DNA from 4 places in the Ectobacillus soli genome. Region 1 is predicted to be linked to each of the others. Evidence: riboswitches for the same ligand, from Rfam matches in the RefSeq annotation. Region 1 holds a riboswitch; each other region holds the start of a gene.
The links. A riboswitch is a leader RNA that binds a small molecule or an ion and turns the genes downstream of it on or off. The one in region 1 is predicted to bind S-adenosylmethionine.
Positions count from the first base shown of each region.

Region 1 (3,474 bases):
GCAATCCCATGCAAGAAGCGATTCATCAGTAAGAAAAACAAAGTATTTGCACCAAAGTAAAACAACGTAGTAGCAGTGAAAAAAAGCAATCCTACAAGCAGAACTTTTTTTCGTCCTTTCTTTTCGATAATTCTACCCGTGAAAAGTCTCCCAAATAGAGCCCCAATAACAAAGATTCCTGTAACAAGTCCTGCTTCACTCGTGCTCGCATGAAATGTTTCTACAGCGTAAATCGAAATACTTACCATTAATAAGTAAAAAATCAATGTTACAAAAAAGTTAATGGTAGAAACAATAATAAAATCTTTCGTCCATAATTTTTCCCTAGTCATTTTTTTCCCCTTTGTTTTAACAACTGATTATTTATTTCGTCTTGATAAAATGAACTGATGAATCCCATTTTAAATATAATTTTTCGAAATGTAAAACAACGATTTTTAATGTTAATATAAGAATTACTTATATTAAAAAAATAGGAGGCCTTACTTATGAATTTTGATCAGATGGAGTATATAAAGGAAGTCGTGAAAACGAAATCCATGTCTCTTGCTGCACAAAACCTGCATGTGTCCCAATCAGCGATCAGTCAGTCGATCTCTTTATTGGAAAAAGAAATCGGAATTTCATTATTTAAACGTTCTCGCTTTGGAACCATTCCTACCGAAGAAGGAAAAAGCATTATTAAAAAAGCGCTGGAAATATCAAAAAAAGTCAATGAAATGAAGGAGGAAGTCCACTCTTTAACCTCTTCCTTTATTGGAGAATTACGAATTGCTACGATCCCTAGCTTATTTATGAATGTCTTACCTCAAGCACTCTACCAATTTAAAAAAGATCTTCCACAGATTAACGTGACGATTATCGAAATGGAAAGCAAAGAAATTATTGAAAGAGTAAATCAACATGATGTGGACCTAGGTTTTATTGGCCTAAATAAACATTCAGAAGCAGGACTTCCAGAACAAATTAAATCTCAATTATTTCATTATCAATGGGGAGTTAAAGTAATTGTCCCTAATAATTCTCCGCTCGCTTTTAATAAAGAACTACTGCTACAGGACATCGTAGATTATCCCTTTGTCATATACAACGGGAGCTTTTGGGACAACGTAGTGGAATATATTACAAAAAAGCAAGGACCCATAAATGTAATATTTACGACTACGAATACGGAAGTAATTAAAAGAACCGTATCAGAAGGGCTAGGCATTAGTTTATTATCCAGTTTGATGTTAAAAGACGACCCCTATGTAGAAAGCCACCGAATCGTAGCTATTCCCTTGGCTGATTATAATATAGACTCAAGCATTTCATTTGGTTGGATACACTCGCAAAATAACACGCAATACAGATTGATAAAGAAGTTTTTAGAATATGTAGAGGTATAATCATCGTGTAATACGAAATCTCCAATTCAGTTCATGTACTTCCTCACAGAGTTCATAAAAGAAACCTTTTAAACTCGGATGATGGCTTTACCACGCCTAAATAAAACTAAACACATATAAATAATTTGATTTAATTATTGACATGGTATATGTGAGGGAGTACTATAATTATCAATTGAATATTTCTTATCAAGAGTGGCGGAGGGATTGGCCCTGTGAAGCCCAACAACCAGCATGTTTGTCAGCATGTATGGTGTTAATTCCAGCAGATGTATATTTACAATCTGAAAGATAAGGAGGCGCATCGGGGTAATTCGCTAAGTCTTCATTCTTTCAGCCAGAATGAAGACTTTTTTATTCGCTGAAAGAGAGTCGCAGTCTGTCAGATTCGAGATTCATTGTTTATTATTCATCATATCAAAAGGGGTGGGGAAAATGGCAGAAGTATCATCAACTACAGAAGTGCAAGAACAACTTAATACGAAAAAAGCTAGTGGTTCAGCATTCATTCGCAGTGAGGATTGGTGGTCTGTGTGGATTGGATTATTGCTTGTCGTCTTGGCCGTAGTTTTATGGGGATTAGGAAATTCACTGTCTGTAGTAACTGCGCAAATTCCAAAATGGACAGAGTTTTCTGCATTGACGAAAGCTCTTGGCGGGCGTGCCGGTAATATTTTTCTTCTTTTTATAACATTGGCAGTAGTGTTTAGCATTGCAGCATCATTTTTGAAAATTAATGTGAAGAAGTTTTTATCAGGATTTATTGTACTATTCATTTTAAGTGTACTAATTAATAGTTTTAGCGGCTGGAAATGGGCACAACAGTATAATTTAGAGGCCCCGTTAGTTGCCTTAGCAATCGGGCTGATTATTGGAAATATTGTTCCGATACCGGAATGGTTTGGAACGTCTCTCCGTACAGAACTTTATGTCAAAGTCGGTATTGTCCTTCTCGGTGCAACATTGCCCTTCACTTTAATTGTGCAAGCTGGACCTGTTGCCTTCATCCAAGCAACGATTATTGCTCTCATTACATTCTTTACTATTTATTTTGTTGGGACAAAAGCATTAGGATTAGATAAAAAATTCGCTTCCATCCTTGGCGCCGGTGGTTCGATTTGCGGTGTTTCAGCCTCCATTGCGGTTGGGAGTTCCATAAAGGCCAAGAAAGAACATGTTTCCGTTGCCATTTCTCTTGTTGTTGTTTGGGCAGTTGCAATGATTTTTATTCTTTCATTCATTATTAAAGCTTTAGGCATACCTGCAGGTCCTGCCGGAGCATGGATTGGTACATCAGAATTTGCTGATGCAGCAGGAATAACGGCTGCCAGCTCATTTGGCGATAAAGCTTTAACATCTTTTACGTTAGTTAAAGTGGTTGGCCGCGATATTTTCATAGGTATTTGGAGCTTTGTGCTTGCATTTATATCAATTACGTATTGGGAAAATAAACAAGAGGGGAAAAAAGCTGATAAAACGCAAATTTGGCGTAGATTCCCTAAATTTGTGATTGGATTTTTCATCGCTTCTGCTCTTCTGACAATTATTATTGCTAGTGTTTCTGCTGCTCAAGGAAAAGTCATTAACACGAATGTCATTGCACCGATTAAGGAATTAAGAACATGGGTCTTCACATTCACTTTCCTTTCAATTGGTTTGACAACGAGGTTCAAAGACTTAACTTCTGTCGGATGGAAACCCTTTGTAGCATTCAGTTCTGGAGCGATAGTAAACGTTATTTTAGGTTACATTTTGTCCATCTGGATACTAGGATCGTACTGGGCAGGTTTGTAATTCCAGCGTAATGTAAGAACAGCAAACTAATACCTGTAGATGAAACGCCATGAGAGAACGGAGATGGTTAGATCGTGTTGAAAGATCAATTAGTATGTAATCACAAAACCTGCTTTATTTTTCATTTTCTTTCAAATGATTTGCGTAGTTTTCGAAGACAGGATCGTTTTGTTAAATCAAGTGCTGCAGAAATAGTTGATGACTGGAACACAGCCTTGTCACTCCGTCTAGGTGACATTTCTAATATGATACGTTTATTGACAGCAGCACATGATAGTTGGAGCGTTTTGTG
Region 1 is NZ_JBGJZM010000001.1:2,125,867-2,129,340, forward strand. It holds gene ACAN53_RS10780 (MFS transporter) at 1-332, opposite strand, end outside; gene ACAN53_RS10785 (LysR family transcriptional regulator) at 489-1,388, shown strand; SAM riboswitch class I at 1,572-1,686, shown strand; gene ACAN53_RS10790 (YeiH family protein) at 1,824-3,182, shown strand; gene ACAN53_RS10795 (hypothetical protein) at 3,257-3,474, shown strand, end outside.

Region 2 (3,474 bases), 1.1 Mb from region 1:
ACTTCAATTAACCTACTGTACTATTTGCTCAGCTTGCTTTTTTAATTCAAACTCAGCATGGATCTTTTGAAGCAAATCACGATCAATGAGTAATCGATATCCCGTTAAGGCTAGCGCCTTTGCCCCTATAATCAAGGCCTGATCTCCTTGCTGGGAACAAGCAGCCTCACGAAACGCATCTGTATGAGCAACTAAATTATCATTTCCTATTTTTATATACGGATGAATGGTAGGAACTACTTGACTTACATTGCCAGCATCTGTAGATCCAATTCCCGTTCTCCCATCACGAAAAACAACCTCGCCTAGCTGCTCTAATTCATTAGCAACAATTTCATCAAACGTAGAATTTAATAATAGATTATCAATTTTGTTCTGGGTTTGCTCGATTTTTAAGGTTGCTCCGGTAGCAAGCGCTGCTCCTTTTGCAATATTAAACACTTTTTCAGTTACTCTCTCGCAAGCTACTCGGGTGTTTGCACGAATGAAAAAACGTGCGGATGCGTAGGCTGGAATAATATTAGGTGCATCACCGCCATTCGTAATAATACCGTGAATACGGACATCAGCTGATAATTGTTGACGAAGCGCATTTATACCATTAAATAAAGATAGAACTGCATCTAATGCATTGATTCCTTTTTCCGGACATGCAGCTGCGTGAGCCGAGACACCGTAAAAGTGAAAATCAAATGGGTTAACTGCAAGCGATTCACTCGTTGTCGACGTTTTATTATGAGGATGAATCATTAAACATGCAGACACATCTTTGAATAATCCAGCACTCACATAACTTCCCTTTGCACTTCCATTTGGTCCCCCCTCTTCTGCCGGTGTACCAAAAACAACAATTTCTCCTCCGGTCTCATCGATGACCTCAGCTACTGCAATTGCAGCTGCTACACTTGTTGTTCCTATAATATTGTGTCCGCAAGCATGACCAAGTCCAGGAAGTGCATCGTATTCAGCAAGATATCCAAGGGTAGGACCTGGTTTACCAGATTGCTTGCTTGCAATAAAACCTGTTTCATGTCCTGCAATATCTTTTGTGATTTCAAACCCTGCCTGCTCTAAAAGAGCAAGTAAGGTTTGGGAAGCAAAATATTCTTGATTTCCAATTTCAGGATTATTGTGGATAGTATGACTCGTATCAATATATACTGCTTCTGCTCTATTGATATTTTCAATAATTCTATTACGCTGTTCCTCCGCTTGTATTACAGACATATCAGCATCCCCTTTTTACAAGTTTTCAATATCCTTTACAGGAATAGACGTTGGAATTTGAGCCCCTTTATATGTTTCTTTAATGAAATTCGCAACCTCTTCTGTTTGATAAATGGCTACTAGCTTTTTCAAAGTTGGATCATCTTTACGCTTCGTTTGCGTTGCTATGATGTTTATATATGGTTTAGCCGTTTGATCTTCCCTGAAAATCGGATCTTTGCTCGGGTTAAATCCAGCATCAACTGCAATACCATTGTTTATGATGGAAGCTGCAACATCATCCATAGCACGAGGAGTTTGACCTGCAGCCACAGGAGTTATTTTTAAATTTTTAGGGTTTTCTACAATATTTTCTAATCCACCCTTACCATCAAAGCCTTGCTTTAATTTTATAAGCCCTGCTTTTTCTAAAAGAATGAGTCCACGTCCTAAATTTGTTGTGTCATTCGGCACTGCAATTTGATCCCCATTCTTCAAATCCTGTACACTTTTTATTTTTTTAGAATACAAGCCTAAAGGCGCGAGTACTGTCGTTCCAATTGCTGTTAGATCTAGATTACGATCTTTCTTAAAGGAATTGAAATACGCTACCGTTTGAAAAGCATTCACATCTACTTCACCATTGCTAAGTGCAAGGTTTGGTTGGATATAATCTGAAAACTTAACGATTTCAATATTAATACCTTCCTTTTTTGCTTTTTCTTTAACAAAATCCCAAACACGTGTATCAGATCCACTAATACCCACCTTAATTGTTTTTTCTACAGGAGTAGATGTTTTGTTACTGCATCCAGTTACAATTAGTAGAATGCTAGCTAGTACGAATAATAGTTTTTTCATGTTTAATCCCCTTTTCCTTTCATGAGTGAACCTCATAATACTTCTAACTCGTTTTTATTTTCCATAGTTCATATGCAGTAGGGTTATGGTAGGTTGATGTAATCCATGCTTTTTTAAGCTTATGTACATGTAATAATTCAACTCTTCTTTACATGAAGTAATCCCCTACTACAAATAAAAAACCTCTTTCTAGAAAATAGAAAGAGGTTGAAATGTTAACAAAAATATGAAAACATTTATAAACTCTTCTTATCTTCCAAGCACTTTTGCTTGCTGGAATTAGCACAGTATTCAAAGAGAATCCGCTGCCGAGGTATCATAGGGCCAGTCCCTCCACCTCTCTTGATAAGAATTCGGAAAATTTATTATATTTTGTAGAGTGTCTTTATTCTAATAATTTTGTAAAAGAAAGTCAATAGTTTTTACCCATTAATTTTATCGGATTTTACTGAATTTTATCATATGCATAAAAAAAAGAACACCTTGTAGGTGCCTTTCGTTAAATCGTATTCCGATTTTAATTGGCAGTTACCTGCTTTGACATCCTATCTATCTCATTAAGATGCTGTTCCGATAATTTGAATCCAAGCGTCCCGATATTTTCCTCTGCATGTCGAATCTTCGATGCTCCTGGAATCGCCACCACTGTGTCTCCGTGAAAATGAATTAACCAATTTAATGCAATTTGACTGGTTGTTACGTTATATTCTAAAGCTAGTTTATCTAGAAGATCAATGAGTGGCTTTGTTTTTGCAAGACCTGTAGGTTTGAAATAGGATAAATATTTCCGAGGTCCTGTAATTTTTTTCACAAGTTCTGGATTTTTATGAAACTTGCCCGATAATATTCCTTGTTCAAGTGGAGAATACGCAATAATCGTAATGCCTAGCTCTTTAGCAGCATCCATAATACCGTTTTTCTCAATGCGACGATCAAGTAAGCTATACTTCACCTGATTAGAGGCAAGTGGGTATCCGAACTCCTGCAAAACCGTATGAGCTTCCCTCATTTTTGATTCATTAAAATTACTTACGCCTGCATAACGGATTTTTCCTTCCTTTATGAGCGAAGCCATTGCAATTAACTGTGAGCGAACATTTGAAAGTGCATAGGGTTGATGAATTTGATACAAGTCTATTGTGCGGCCTTTTAAAGCATGTATTCGATTATCGATTGTAGCAGTAATACTACTAGCAGATCGAAATAGTGGCCACCACTTCGTTGCAACTAGAGCATCCTTTGCTTCTTCACCAAGCATTACCAAAGCTTCTGCTAATGCTTCCTCTGACTGCCCTTTTCCATATACTTCAGCGGTATCAAACCAATTGATTCCACCTTGCAAACTAGTCTTGACAATGTTACGAATGTCGTCCTGCGATAAAACTGGCCAAAACCGACCTACCATAC
Region 2 is NZ_JBGJZM010000001.1:1,000,426-1,003,899, reverse strand. It holds gene ACAN53_RS05250 (M20 family metallopeptidase) at 13-1,227, opposite strand; gene ACAN53_RS05245 (MetQ/NlpA family ABC transporter substrate-binding protein) at 1,243-2,067, opposite strand; SAM riboswitch class I at 2,314-2,419, opposite strand; gene ACAN53_RS05240 (aldo/keto reductase) at 2,585-3,474, opposite strand, start outside.
Region 2: another riboswitch for S-adenosylmethionine. It lies ahead of ACAN53_RS05245 (MetQ/NlpA family ABC transporter substrate-binding protein); the one in region 1 lies ahead of ACAN53_RS10790 (YeiH family protein).

Region 3 (3,474 bases), 1.7 Mb from region 1:
ATTATAACAACAGGTGGTGGAATTGTAATAAGGGAGAAAAATCGAGAGTGGATGAAGGAGCATGGAATTATTTTGTATTTATATTGTGATCTTTCTAGCATTGTAGAAAGATTAGAAGGAGATACATCTAGACCATTGTTTAAAAATTCCGAAGTATTCAGCGAGCTTTTTGAGACTCGGCAGAAATGGTATGAGGAGGCAACATATACCATAGATACAACGAATAAGGAAATAAATTTTATTATAGAAGAGATTGAAGCTTGCTTAAAAAACCACTAAGTAGTCCATACTATAAATAATCATTCTCTCAGTTGTTTACAAATTATTGGAGAATAAAAATATTTATGGTGGTGAGCAGGATGTCTACAAATGACTATGTAAAATATGTGACGCAACAGGTGGTCACATACATGGATAGTCCAAAGCAAGATCGACTTCAAAAAAAGATGCAACGCCGTAATGAAAAAGAGCCATTTCTACAAAAATGGTTTGGTGTGGTTCCTGTAAGTATTAAGTTGATTTATGAAAAAACATTACATCATGAAAAAGATGCAAAATAAATTAACAGTCCTTTATGTAACGTAGCCGACCGTAAAATCGTACTTCTACAAGAAGTCATTCTACGGTCGGTTTTCATTTTTATTAAAATCGAAGCGTAAGAATAGAAAATAGTAGCATTTTTTATTATAATAATGGCAGGGTACAAAAATTATATGTTCTAAAAAAAGTGTAGTATCATATATGTTTAAAAAAGTCAGTAGTAAATATAGTTTGTTCACAAAAATGCCTTAAATCAATACAGGTACCGTACTTATATTGTTCTATAATGGCACTACAAGGAAAATAATTCATATAATATTGTGAAATAAATAACATGGTGGATATGAAATGAAAACGCTACCATAGAGGGAGGAGACAATGGAAAAGTTCTTTTTTAATCACAATTCAGCAGATGTAGAGAATGCAAAGTTAATTGAATATGCTGAAGTGATATACGGAAAAGGTGGGCGTTCAATATTAGAAAACTTAATGGCGAAGGCTTCTATTCGACTCCGTGACCGCTATCCATACAAATCAGATGAGCAAATTTCTTATCTTGTGAATAAAGGATTATATGAAATGTTCAGCAAATATGTAGGTGAGAAAGGAGAGAACTCATAAGGAAATTGCCTCTTGTGAGTCAGCTCTTTTTTTTTTGCAATCATTTGTCTACTTTTATGAATTCTGACAAAATAATTGTAATGGACGATGGTCAAATAAAGGGGTAGGAACGCACGAACAATTCCTTCATTCCCGCTCTTTTCGACATTACACCACAAAACGGTTGACAATTCCAACTATTCCTACTATTATTATATTAATTAAATAAAGCTTTACTTATCAAGAGTGACTGAGGGATCAGGCCCTGTGACGTCCAGCAACCTCCAAATTTGGGAAAGGTGCTACTTCCTGCAGAATAGTACTATTCTGAAAGATAAGTCGTAACAGTAGGTCTCTTTCAGATGAAAGAGGCTTTTTATGTTGTATTGAAAGACTATGCGGGGAAATAAGTAGGGAAATGAAAGGGGATTATGTTATGAAGAAATTAGCAGTATTGGTAGTGTTATTGATATCAATTGGTGTTTTAGCAGCGTGTGGGGGACAAGCGCAAACGTCATCCACAAAGAAAGAACTTAAAATAGGTGCAACAGCAGGACCGTATTCAGATATGATAACAAAAGCAATTAAACCTCAGTTAGAGAAGCAGGGCTATAAGGTGACAGTGGTAGAATTTAATGACTATATTCAACCAAACAAGTCGTTAGCAGAGGGAAGTATTGATGCAAATTTATTTCAAAATAAGTTGTATATGGAAACATTCGCTAAACAAAATAATATGCAGCTTTCTGAAGTGATAGCAGTACCAACAGCCCCAATGGGGATATACTCCAAAAAATATAAATCATTGAATGATGTAAAGGAAGGCAGTTCCATTGCGATTCCGAATGATCCAGTAAACGCAGCTCGTGCACTATTAATTTTACAGGATGCAGGTCTTATAAAAACTGATGCAAACGTAAATCCATTAACTGTATCTGAAAAAGATGTGAAAGAGAATACGAAAAAACTTGTATTTAAGCCGATTGAAGCAGCGCAACTGCCTCGTGCCATTGATAGTATCGATCTTTCTGCCGTACCAGGTAACTTTGCACTTGCTGCAAAGCTTAATTTATTGGATGCTATACAGATAGAAAAATTACGACCAGAGCATATCAACCGAGTTGTTGTCAATACGAAGGATGTAGACAGTCAATTTTCTAAGGATATAAAAGCTGCCGTGGAATCGAAAGAGTTTGAAACGATTATTGATAGCGACTTTAAAGGGTTTGGTAAACCAGCATGGATGTTGAATCGAAAGTAACAATCCGACACGAATCTACAAAAAATGATTGACAATTTTTAAGATTCATACTATTATTCAAGTTAGTTGAAAAATCGAATAACTTATTTACTTATCAAGAGTGACTGAGGGATCAGGCCCTATGACGTCCAGCAACCACCGAATTCGGGAAAGGTGCTACTTCCTGCAGAATACTTTTATTCTGAAAGATAAGTCGTAACAGTAGTCACGGTGCCTCTTTCAAATGAAAGAGGCTTTTTATGTTGCAAAGGAGAGAGAGCGTATGATTGAAATTCAGCATGTAACGAAAGAATATGGTACAAAACATGGAAGGGTTAAAGCAGTCGACGATGTATCATTAACCATTCAAAAGGGAGAAATTTTTGGGATTGTTGGATACAGCGGTGCAGGAAAGAGTTCTTTACTTCGGTGTATGAATCTGCTTGAATCTCCTACCTCTGGCAGTGTAAAAATAGAAGGAATAGAACTGACAAAGCTTACAGGTCAGGAGTTACGGAAGGCTAGACTAAAGATTGGTATGATTTTTCAGCATTTCTATTTAATTAGCTCGAAAACCGTACATGAAAATATTGCCTTTGCACTGAAAGCAGCTGGTAAAACAAAAACCGAAATTGATAAGAGAACAGATGAACTATTAGAAATGGTAGGATTACATGATAAACGTGATGTATATCCTGCACAGCTCAGTGGCGGTCAAAAACAACGTGTTGGTATTGCTCGTGCATTAGCTAATAATCCATCTGTGTTACTTTGTGATGAGGCTACTTCTGCACTTGATCCGAAAACTACGAAATCAATCTTGAAACTATTGCAATCTATTAATAAAAAGCTTGGTCTTACTATTGTATTAATTACGCATGAAATGGAAGTTGTAAAGGAAATATGTCACCGAATAGCTGTTATGCAAGAGGGTCACATTGTAGAGGAAGGAAACGTATATGACATATTTGCTGATCCGAAAGAGCCTATAACGGTGCAATTTATTGAGAGTGTTTTACAATTTGAAATTCCAGAACGTATTATCGAAAAACGGACCGGAACGATTATTCAAATTCAGTTTAAAGGAAGCATTG
Region 3 is NZ_JBGJZM010000001.1:417,118-420,591, forward strand. It holds gene ACAN53_RS02140 (shikimate kinase) at 1-279, shown strand, start outside; gene ACAN53_RS02145 (YqzE family protein) at 360-560, shown strand; gene ACAN53_RS02150 (P-loop NTPase family protein) at 919-1,161, shown strand; SAM riboswitch class I at 1,375-1,481, shown strand; gene ACAN53_RS02155 (MetQ/NlpA family ABC transporter substrate-binding protein) at 1,577-2,401, shown strand; SAM riboswitch class I at 2,490-2,596, shown strand; gene ACAN53_RS02160 (methionine ABC transporter ATP-binding protein) at 2,664-3,474, shown strand, end outside.
Region 3: another riboswitch for S-adenosylmethionine. It lies ahead of ACAN53_RS02155 (MetQ/NlpA family ABC transporter substrate-binding protein); the one in region 1 lies ahead of ACAN53_RS10790 (YeiH family protein).

Region 4 (3,474 bases), 170 kb from region 1:
GCAGCTTCATGATCGTGGGCCGTTGTCACAACGTTCCAAGCTGCGCGCCCACCGCTCATATGGTCAAGCGTTGCAAATGATCTTGCTACATTAAATGGATGACTGTAGGTTGATGATAAGGTAGAAACTAACCCGATTTTGCTTGTGACAGCGGCAAGTGTAGCCATAATTGTCGTAGCCTCAAAGCGAATTTGCGGTGTAAATTCAATGTCTTCTTCATTGTGAGCAAGTACATCGGCAATGAATAAAATATCAAATTTCCCTTGCTCGGCAAGCTGCGCAATTTCTTTATATAAACTGAAGCTCGTCACTTGTTCTGTTTTTGTATCTGGATAGCGCCATGCTGCTAAATGATGACCCAAATAAGATGTCATAAAAGCACCAAGATGCATTTGCTTTTGCTTCGTCATGTATGATTCCTCCTAGCTAAGCTGAAATTCTTTTTTTGTATTGCGATAACTTGTGATGGCGGAACTTGAAAGTTGTCTTACAACCATATCGTTATGTGGCGGGTTATACAGACCGCATTGCACATCGCGGAAATATCTCTCAAGTGGTAAATCCTTAGATAAGGCATGACCACCTGCTATTTTCATCGTCAAATCTACAATGCGTACTGCGTTATTACAAAGTACATATTTCGTCACCGCTACTTCATTGCTTAATTTGTCACGCCATTTTTCTTCTTGATCCCACTTTTCAGCCAGACCGTACAAGAGCGAACGGGAAGAGGTAAGCAGAATTTCGATTTCTCCTAGCTTTTCCTGAACGTGAGGTGCTTCTAAAATAACTGCACCAAGGCTTGGTGAATAGCGCGAATCCGCATATTCCAAAATAAAATCTCTTGCAGCAGTTGCAATTCCAAGATAGATGGCTGGAATCTGCAACGTATATGCGCTACTTAGCCCATTAAACCGGTTCGGAACGCCCTTTTCTGAATACGCAAGTAACGCTTCATCTGGCACGAATACGTCCTGAAGATCGATATCATGACTACCTGTATTTCTCATACCAAGTGTATTCCACGTCTCAATAACCTTTACCGATTCATTCTTTTCAATTAAAAATTCAGCAACTTTATCTTCTTCTTCGATATAAGCCATTACCGTAAAACGCTTCACAATCGGTGCAAGCGTTGCGAATGCTTTCCGGCCCGTTATGATATAACCGCCTTCTGTTTTCTTCGCGATTGTTGATGGATTCGCGCCGCGTACAATATTTCCCGTCGCCCGTTCTGTTGCATACACATTTAAAAGTGAGCCGTCCTCGACCGCTTCCCTACAAATCCTAGCAAAAACATCCTCTTTCCACGGACGGAAATAACGTAAGCTAAAAAACGTCATCAAATGCCAGCCCGCTGCAAGAGCAGTGCTACCTGAAGCTTTTCCTAGTCGCTCCTGTACAAGCAAGATTTCATAGAGAGAAAGACCTTCTCCGCCATATTCCTTAGGAATGGTAAAATTCAAAAATCCCTCTTTTTGTAAAATTTCAAAATGTTCAAATGGAAATTCGCCCGTTTCATCATATTTAGCAGCCGTTTTCGCGATTTCCTTTGCAATTCGATCGGCATGTTCCACAAGTTTTGCATCGCGATCATTTCGGATTACATATTCACTACTCATCGCATGTTGTCCCCCTTTTATGCACTTCTTACAAATATATAAGTATACATATATAAAAACACTGAATTAAAACAATATATCTCCAGAAGTACGCTAGTCAAACAGAAAAACCTTCTCCAAAAGAAGAAGGTTGTGAGTATACAGCTCTTCTTCTTATCTTCCAAGTTATCATCATAACTTGCAGGAATTAGCACCGTGGTAATAATAAAAAATATTAATACTGGTTGCCGAGGCGTCAAAGGGCCGGTCCCTCAACCTCTCTTGATAAGAAACAAAATATTAAACTAATTTTATTTGATTAATAGGAATTAAATGTATTGTATCATTGTTTTAAAAAGTTCACAATGAATTTTTCGAATATTTCAATTGTTCATGCTTTTTATTTGCTAGAAACAAGCTTTCTTGCTACAGTTAGTGCTTGCTCGATATCTGCAAGAATGTCTTCAATATCCTCTAACCCGACGGAAATTCGAACAAGCTCTGGAAAGACGCCGCTTGAGATTTGCTCTTTGGAAGACAATCTAGCGTGAGATGTGCTTGCTGGATGAATAACCAACGTTTTGGAATCCCCTACGTTGGCAACATGGGACAGAAGTTTAACTGAATTAATAAACGTTTTGGCTGCCTCAAGTCCCCCTTTAATGCCAAAGCTAAAGATGGATCCGGCTCCTTTAGGCAAGTACTGCTTAGCAAGATCATATTGCGAATCACTTGGTAGGCTCGGGTAATTGACCCATTCCACCTGTTCATGTTGCTCTAAAAATTCTGCTACTTGCAAGCTATTAGAGACATGCTGCTTCACGCGGACAGGAAGCGATTCAAGTCCTTGAATAAAGAGCCAACCGTTAAATGGCGACAGGGATGCCCCTAAATCATGCCCAAGCTCAAAGCGTGCCTTTGTAATAAACGCTTTATCTTTTCCCGCTTCCAAAAACGAACGATTTCCAATATTCGGGTTTGGTTCTGTAAACTCAGGAAACGTTCCGTTATCCCACGGGAACGTTCCGGAATCGATAATGGCACCGCCAATGGACGTACCGTGCCCCCCGACAAACTTCGTGATCGAATGCACGACGATATCTGCTCCGTGTTCAAAAGGTCGTGCCAAATATGGCGAGGCAAATGTATTATCCACTACGAGCGGAATATTATGACTATGGGCAATCTCACTTAACTCGCGTATATCGGCAATTTGCAAACTCGGATTTCCGATGGTTTCCGTATATACTGCCTTCGTCTTATCCGTAATCGCATCTTCAATCGCAGCAAGATCTCTTCCATCAACAAACCGAACGTTCACACCAAAACGCTTGAATGTTTTGGCAAATAACACATATGTACCGCCGTACAACGCGCTTGTTGTAACAACTTCATCCCCAGCCTTCGCAAGTGTCAAAATGGCAATCGCAATTGCAGCTTGACCAGATGATACTGCAAACGCACTCGTACCACCTTCTAGTCCAGCAAGTCGTTTTTCTAGCACATCGATTGTCGGATTCGCATTTCGGGAATAAATGTATCCTTCGCCGGATAATTTAAATAAATCTGCCGCGTGGTCGGTATCCTCAAACAAATACGAGGTAGTTTGATAGATCGGCACCGCTCTCGAACGTGTGAACGGATCCACAGGCTGACCGCCGTGTAGGGCGATTGTATCAAAACGATGGGAATTTTTTTGGTTTTCTGTCATAATAAAAATCTCCTTATACCTATTGAATTTTCAAAAAAATCTGATTCATTTTCATATACCCATGTATTCACAGTAGTTTTATTTGTTTTCAATCATACGTTGTTTCTATGGATAAATCAACCATTTTTAAGGTCCAGTTATTGCCTACCAAGAGCAGCGTAC
Region 4 is NZ_JBGJZM010000001.1:1,958,614-1,962,087, forward strand. It holds gene ACAN53_RS10035 (LLM class flavin-dependent oxidoreductase) at 1-410, opposite strand, end outside; gene ACAN53_RS10040 (acyl-CoA dehydrogenase family protein) at 423-1,622, opposite strand; SAM riboswitch class I at 1,773-1,893, opposite strand; gene ACAN53_RS10045 (O-acetylhomoserine aminocarboxypropyltransferase/cysteine synthase family protein) at 2,002-3,312, opposite strand.
Region 4: another riboswitch for S-adenosylmethionine. It lies ahead of ACAN53_RS10040 (acyl-CoA dehydrogenase family protein); the one in region 1 lies ahead of ACAN53_RS10790 (YeiH family protein).